Thalassoroseus pseudoceratinae: one gene and its partner. The protein of the gene in region 2 interacts with the protein of the main gene of each other region in a pairwise test. Links are inferred from orthologs where the notes say so. Each region holds a gene or a part of one and is shown on either strand. Other genes may lie near its edges. The genes, in order: leuS and ligA.

The links.
Region 1: the proteins of ligA (region 2) and leuS interact in binary tests that used the Escherichia coli proteins (3 or more experiments, as listed by UniProt). The link is inferred for Thalassoroseus pseudoceratinae from one-to-one orthologs.

Annotation. Positions count from the first base shown.
Region 1 is NZ_JAALXT010000004.1:62,628-66,459, reverse strand. The notes cover bases 314-3,820. They hold leuS (leucine--tRNA ligase), read right to left. Parts: upstream 3,478-3,820; coding sequence 514-3,477; downstream 314-513. Other genes in these bases: G6R38_RS14570 (sugar phosphate isomerase/epimerase family protein), read left to right, coding at 3,676-3,820; G6R38_RS14580 (hypothetical protein), read right to left, coding at 314-418. Outside these bases: more of G6R38_RS14580, read right to left, coding at 128-313; more of G6R38_RS14570, read left to right, coding at 3,821-3,832.
Region 2 is NZ_JAALXT010000003.1:915,037-918,284, forward strand. Bases 274-3,196 are described here. They hold ligA (NAD-dependent DNA ligase LigA), read right to left. Parts: upstream 2,789-3,196; coding sequence 758-2,788; downstream 274-757. Other genes in these bases: G6R38_RS27850 (hypothetical protein), read right to left, coding at 274-614; G6R38_RS13565 (hypothetical protein), read right to left, coding at 2,843-3,142; G6R38_RS13570 (hypothetical protein), read right to left, coding at 3,154-3,196. Also shown: more of G6R38_RS27850, read right to left, coding at 93-273; more of G6R38_RS13570, read right to left, coding at 3,197-3,248. UniProt on the Escherichia coli protein: DNA ligase that catalyzes the formation of phosphodiester linkages between 5'-phosphoryl and 3'-hydroxyl groups in double-stranded DNA using NAD as a coenzyme and as the energy source for the reaction.

The DNA of each region.
Region 1 (3,832 bases), on a different replicon or contig from region 2:
TCGATAGCCACGTGGGTCTCAATCTATGGAAGGTCAGCGAGTAGGTCAGGCCGTACCTGACACTGTTGGCGGAATCGAAATGAATTGCGTTGGGCGCTTCTTGACCTACGACTACTGCACATCAATGTTATTTCCCCTTCGGGCTCAAAGGAATATCGACGGTAGCCGGTGGTCGGCAGTCGTACCATGGACTTTCGCCTGGAAGATACTTCGTGCCACGATAGAATTCAGCCAATCGAGTACCTTCGGAGCCCGGGGCACCGAGAACTACTTCCGCGACAATTTCCGTCGCATCCCAAGGGTCGGATAATTCTTTAGCTACAGAAACAGCTCGTTGTTGATTGTCGTATGGGCCGTGCCACTCTACTGTAAATCCAGCATGAACACCCAATTCAGTTCGAATCCAGTAATCTGACATGGTGTTTTTCCTACCGCGACCCGTGATTTGCGCAAAGTATAAGGTTCTTATGCAGACTATATTGGGCTCCACCAGGCACTGCCCCAGATACGGTATTACCCCTTCACGACGAAGTTCACAAGTCGTCCCGGCACGACGATTATTTTGATGATTTGTTTGCCGTCGAGGAAACTTTGAACGGTTTCGTCTTGGGTGGCGGTGGTTTCGAGAGTGGTTTTGTCGGCACCGTTGGGGACTTGGATTTTGGCTTTGACTTTGCCGTTGATCTGCACGGGGACTTCGACGGTGTCTTCGCGGATTTTCGATTCGTCGAACTCTGGCCAGGGTTCGTACGCCAATGAAGTCTCGTGCCCGAACAACTCCCAAAGTTCTTCGGCCAAGTGTGGCGCGAACGGGGCGAGCAACAACACGAACGGTTCCAAGATGGCTCGCGGTCGCTGGTCCATTGCGGTGACGGCGTTGGTGAATTCCATCATCCGACTGATCGCTGTGTTGAACGACAACCGCTCGATATCCTCGCCGACGGCTTGGATGGTCTTGTGAAGGATTCGTTCCTGATCTTCGTTCGGCGGGATGTCCTGCACGGAGGCGTTGAGTTTCACCTCGTCGGCTCGTTCGTCGACGATCATCCGCCACGCTCGACCGAGAAAGCGGTACACGCCGTCCACGCCGGACATGCTCCAGGGTTTGTTCTGTTCGAGCGGCCCCATGAACATCTCGTAAAGCCGCAACGAGTCCGCACCGTACTGCGAAACAATGTCATCAGGATTGATCACGTTCCCACGCGATTTCGACATCTTGTAGGCTCGACTATCGACGACGATTTTCGGATCGTCCGCCAATACGAAGTTCTCGCCCTTTTTCTCAACTTGTTCGGCTTCGAGTTTGACCGCAGTGGCAGGTTCGCCGGTGTCGGCTATCACGTGTGTGGCGTCGAGTTCCTCGTTGGTGTTCTCGCGAACTTTCTTGCTCGAAACCCAGTTGCCGTCGGTGTCTTGAAAACCGCTCAACTCAGGAGCGCCGAGAATCATGCCTTGATTGACGAGCTTCTGAAACGGCTCTGGCGTGGTGACTTCGCCACGATCAAACAAGACTTTGTGCCAGAACCGCGAGTACAACAAGTGCAACACCGCGTGTTCGGCACCACCGATGTAGAGATCGACCGGCAACCAGTAGTTCTCTTTCGCGGGATCGATGAACCGCTCGGAGTTTTTCGGGTCAGCGAACCGCAAGTAGTACCAACATGAACCGGCCCATTGCGGCATGCTGTTGGTTTCGCGTTTGAGCTTCACGCCGTCATCAGCGGTTTGGTAGAGCCATTCTTCAGGAGCTTTGGACAAAAGCGGATCGGGCGTGCCGGTGGGTTGGAAGTCCTCCATCTCTGGCAACACGACTGGCAACTCCGCATCTTCGACGGCCCGCACCATTCCGGTCGGGGTGCCGTCAGCGTCGAGTTCATGCCAGATCGGAAACGGTTCGCCCCAATACCGTTGACGGCTGAACAACCAATCCCGCAACCGATAATTCACGGCTTCTTTGCCGAGTCCTTTTTCTTGCAAGTCGGCGGCAATCTTCGGTTTGAAATCTTCCGTCGCCATGCCGTCGTAGGTACCGGAGTTGATCGCGTACCCGGTTTCCGTGAATGCTTCGTCCAATTCCAAACCGGGGACATGCACGGAACCCTCGGCGGCTTCGTTCATCGTCAACGTATCCAACAGCTGTTTGTCGTCAGCGATTGTGGAATCCGTATCGCTGGTCGAGGCGACCACCTGAAGAATCGGCAAGTCGAACGCCTTGGCGAATTCGAAGTCGCGTTCATCGTGAGCCGGCACCGCCATGATGGCTCCGGTGCCGTAACTGACAAGAACGTAATCCGCGATCCAAATTGGAATTTGTTGGCCGTTGACCGGATTCGTCGCGTAGCTGCCGGTGAAGACGCCGGTTTTTTCCTTGGCTAAATCGGTCCGGTCGAGGTCGCTTTTCAAACCGGCCATCCGCCGATATTCCTCGACGGCGGTTTGCTGGTCTTTCGAGGTCAACCGATCGACCGCGGGGTGCTCCGGTGCGAGCACCATGTATGTGGCACCGTAGAGCGTATCCGGTCGGGTGGTGTAGACCCGAAGCACGTCGGTGTCGGGCGATTTCGGAAAGCCGGTTTGCTCGCGTTGTTGCTTCCAGGCTGTGAAGCCGTCTTCCGTCTGCGAGCCGATGTAGAAATCGACCTCCGCCCCCAAACTTTTGCCAATCCAGTTCCGTTGCAAAGCCTTGACCGAATCGGGCCAATCCAAGTCTTCGAGTTCTTCGGACAATCGCTCGGCGTATGCGGTGATGCGGAGCATCCATTGTCGAAGTTGACGGCGTTCCACCGGATGATCGCCGCGTTCGCTTCGCCCTTCCGCCGTGACTTCCTCATTCGCGAGCACCGTCCCAAGAGCCGGACACCAATTCACCGGGGCTTCGTGTTGATACGCCAATCGGTGCGCATCCTGGTACTTCCGGACCGCAGACTCGCCTTCCGATTGCACGTCATTCGGAATCGGCAACTCGGCAATTGGTCGACCTTTGCCGATGCGTTGTTTGCTGTCGGGCCCGGTCCATTCGTGCTCGGGATCGTACCAAGTGTCGAAGAGTTGCAGGAAAATCCACTGGGTCCAACGGTAATAGTCGGGATCGGTGGTGGCGAATTCCCGCGACCAATCGTAACTGAATCCCAAACTTTTGAGTTGGCGGCGGAAGTTGTCGATGTTTTTGTTTGTCGTGACTCGGGGGTGTGTGCCCGTCTTGATGGCGTGCTGTTCGGCCGGTAAACCGAACGAGTCCCAACCCATCGTGTGCAATACGTTCTGACCCTTCATCCGGGCGTGACGGCACACGATATCCGTCGCGGTGTAGCCTTCGGGGTGCCCCACGTGCAAACCGTCACCCGACGGGTACGGAAACATATCGAGGACATATTTCTTTTCGCCTTCGGGGATCTCGTCCGGCAATTGGAAGGTGGCGTTTTGATCCCAAAAGGCTTGCCATTTGGGTTCGATCCGGTTGGCATCGTAGCGAGGCATGAGTGTCGATGTGGGTTAGGTTTGAAGGCGTCGTGAGCGGCCCTTGAGTTTCATTCCGGGCAATCCACGTTTGGCGCAAGATCACAACGCTCAGTGTAGTGGCGTGCGACGGGTTTGCAATTCTGACGTACGATCGGAAAATGGTAAGCGAATTGTTTCTACAGACACCACCCTGCCACTTTGTGTTCGGAACCCCATATGAATTCTGCTGATTCTCGAATTTCCGTCGATCGTCGTCATTTCCTGTCCGCTCTCGCTGGAGCCGGTGCGGTGGCGGCATTGGCCCCCCAAACCGCGTCCGCAAAGGAACCGAAATCGGCCAGCGGTTCGCATATGAAGTTGTCGCTCGCGGCGT
Region 2 (3,248 bases):
CGTGCTGCGCTGACACCCAATAAAATAAGCCGGCTCCGTGTGTTCGGAGCCGGCTTGTTTTTTGAGCGGGATCGTTCATTGAACGTTCGCGACTATGTCGTGGCTTTCTCAGCCGCTGGGACTTTTGGCGGTGCTGGTGGTTTTGGAGCGGCCTTTGGCTTTGCCATTGGCTTCTTCGCAGCGGGTTTTTTCCCAGCAGGTTTGTTGGCCTTCTTCGCGCCCGGCTTCTTGGCCTTTTTGGCTTCTGGTTTCTTGGCCGCTGGCTTCTTAGCTTTTTTCGCCTCTGGCTTTTTGGCTTCCGGCTTCTTTGGCTCTGGTGTTTCGACTTCTTCGATGATCACCGTTTCCGCTTCTGGAACGATGTGCTCTTCGACAATGATGACTTCCGCTTCAGAGCAGCCTTCGCATGCCGGTTCCGCGTGGCAGCTTTCACACTCGACGACCACTTCCGTCTCGCAAGATGTGCAAGGCGTTTCAACTTCGTAGTAAACCGGCTCGCAAGTTGTGTAGGTCGGCGTGCATGCTGGTTCCGAAGATTTGAAGCAGTGACCTGCGAACGATTGCGTGCCGAAAACGAGCACAGCGATCGCTGCGAGTGAATGAGACAACTTCATTTGTTCCCCTCCAATTTCCCAATGTCAATCAATTGTGGCTCAATCGCACATCGTGGCCCTGAAATGGAAAGCGGGCCCCTGCGGCGAAACTGAGAGTCATGATGATTGTTGTGACAGTAGATAACAAGCACAAAATGGGCAAATTAGGGTGTTTTTGGAGATTCGCCGATCAGGTCTAAGAACTCGCGTTCGGTCAGAACCTTCACGCCATACTCCTCAGCCTTGGATAGCTTGCTACCGGCTTTCTCACCAGCGACGAGATAATCGGTATTTTTCGATACGCTCCCGGATGCCCGTCCGCCGTGCTGATGGATCAACTCCTTCGCACCGTTCCGATCCAGCTCGCTGAGTTTTCCGGTCACCACAACCGTCTTTCCAGCCAGAACGCCCGAGTTGGCACCGGACTCCGTTTTTTCAACCGGCTCACCGAAATTCAGTCCGAGTTCTCGGAGTTCATCGATCAACGTTTTTCCAACCTCAGAGGCAAAGAAACTATGGACCGAGTGGGCAATCACGGGGCCGATTTCGTCGACGTCCGCGATCGCCGTTTCGTCTTGACTCTGCAATTCGTCCATGGTCCCAAAGCGATCCGCGAGCAACCGAGCACTACTGGCCCCTACATGACGGATATTCAAACTCGTAAGCAGTCGCCACAATGGCTGGGCTTTGGATTGTTCGATGCCAGCGAGCAGCTTATCTACCGACTTTTCCCCCATCCGCTCCAGTTGCAGAATCTCTTCTCGTTTGCTCGAAAGCCGATACAGATCGGGAATTGAACGTAGAAGATCGGCTTCGAGAAGCTGTTCGACGAGTTTGATACCAAGTCCGTCGATATCCATCCCTTCCCGACTGGCGAAATACCGAAGCGTCTCGCGGAGTTGTGCCGGACACTGTGGATTGACGCACCGGAGGTACACACCGCCTTCGTCTTGCGTCACATCAGCTGCGCATTCTGGGCATTCTGTAGGCTGGGGAAACGGTTTTTCGGTGCCGTCACGAAGGTGCTCTTCAACGCGGACCACATGCGGGATGATCTTACCCGCTTTTTCGACAATGACGTGGTCTCCCACTTGGACACCCAACCGGTGGATTTCATCCCAGTTGTGAAGACTTGAACGTGCAACCGTCGTGCCGGCGATTTGCACGGGGTCTAATTCCGCGACCGGGGTCAGTGTGCCCGTTTTTCCCACTTGGACCGTGATGCTGTTAACCTTGGTGGCCGCTTCGTAACGTTCCCATTTATATGCAATGACCCAACGCGGGCTTTTTCCTCGCGATCCTAACTGATCACGAAGGGAGAACTCATCGACTTTGATGACGATCCCATCGACTTCAAAATCTAGACTATGAATGTCTTCCGCTAGCACGTGCGCACGTTCGAGAGCCGATTCAATGGTCTCAAATGCCTCGACATTCGGCGTGACCGGAACTCCCATTTTCGCGAGGGATGCTAAATACTTCTGATGCGTTTTGAAGTCGTGATCGTAATAGCCCACGCCATGTGCGATGAAGCGAATCTTTCGTTTTGCACAGAGTTTCGGATCGAGAAGTTTCAAAGCGCCAGCGGCCGCATTCCGTGAATTCGCGTACGGCTGTTCGCCGCGTTGCTCTTGTTCAGCCACCAACTTGGCAAAATCCGCATTCCCGATGTAGGCTTCGCCGCGAATCTCTAGTTCCTTTGGCGGATTCTTGCCTGCCAAACGTAGCGGAACTCCACCAACCGTTCGGGCGTTATGCGTGATATCGTCGCCTTGCTCGCCATTACCCCGCGTCACGCCACGTTTGAGTTCGCCGTCCACATACAACAACGCCAGGGCGACGCCATCGATTTTGTATTCGACCGTGTAATGCAATTTCTGATCGGGAAGAAGCTTCCGAACACGCTTGTCGAATTCGATCACGCCGGCTTCGTCGTAGACGTTGTCGATCGAGAGCATCGGCACTCGATGATCGACGGTCTCGAAGCCACTGATGGGTTCCCCGCCAACTTTCTTCGTAGGACTGTCGGGAGAATCGTATTCCGGGTGCTTCTGTTCAAGTTGCTCCAATTCTTTCAGGAGCTTGTCGAATTCCAGGTCCGAGATTTCGGGGCGTGCTTCGACGTAGTACAGTCGCGAATGCCGTTCGAGTTCCGTACGCAACTTCTCAATTTTGGTTTTCACACGAGCCGACATTGACGGAAACCCTTCACATGAAACCGAGTGGAATGGCGTGAAACCGGTGGTGTGTCAATGCTTTGAGGTCGGGCGTTCGGTGAGAGTTTCCCGTGGCTTCCGATTTCGCCATTGATCGACCACCATTGCCAAAACGACGACAACAAGCAGTGCGACCACTTCCCACAATATCATTTGTCCACCGTAATGGTTGATGATACGGATTGCGGGTGAAGTTGGATCACCGAAAATTGCCGCCACGAAGGCAAGAATTGTTACCACAAAGACAGTAGCGACGACGACGGCCAAACGAAAAAAGAAATTGAGATGATGGGACTGCGAATCGTCGTTGGATGGGTGCGGTTGGTTGCTCATGGGCAAAGAGCTTACGAAAGGAAGCCTCGATCTCGCAATTCTTGAATATTTCCTGGCGCGCTTTCGGTGACGCGATCGGCAACATACCGCAAAACGGCCATTCCCG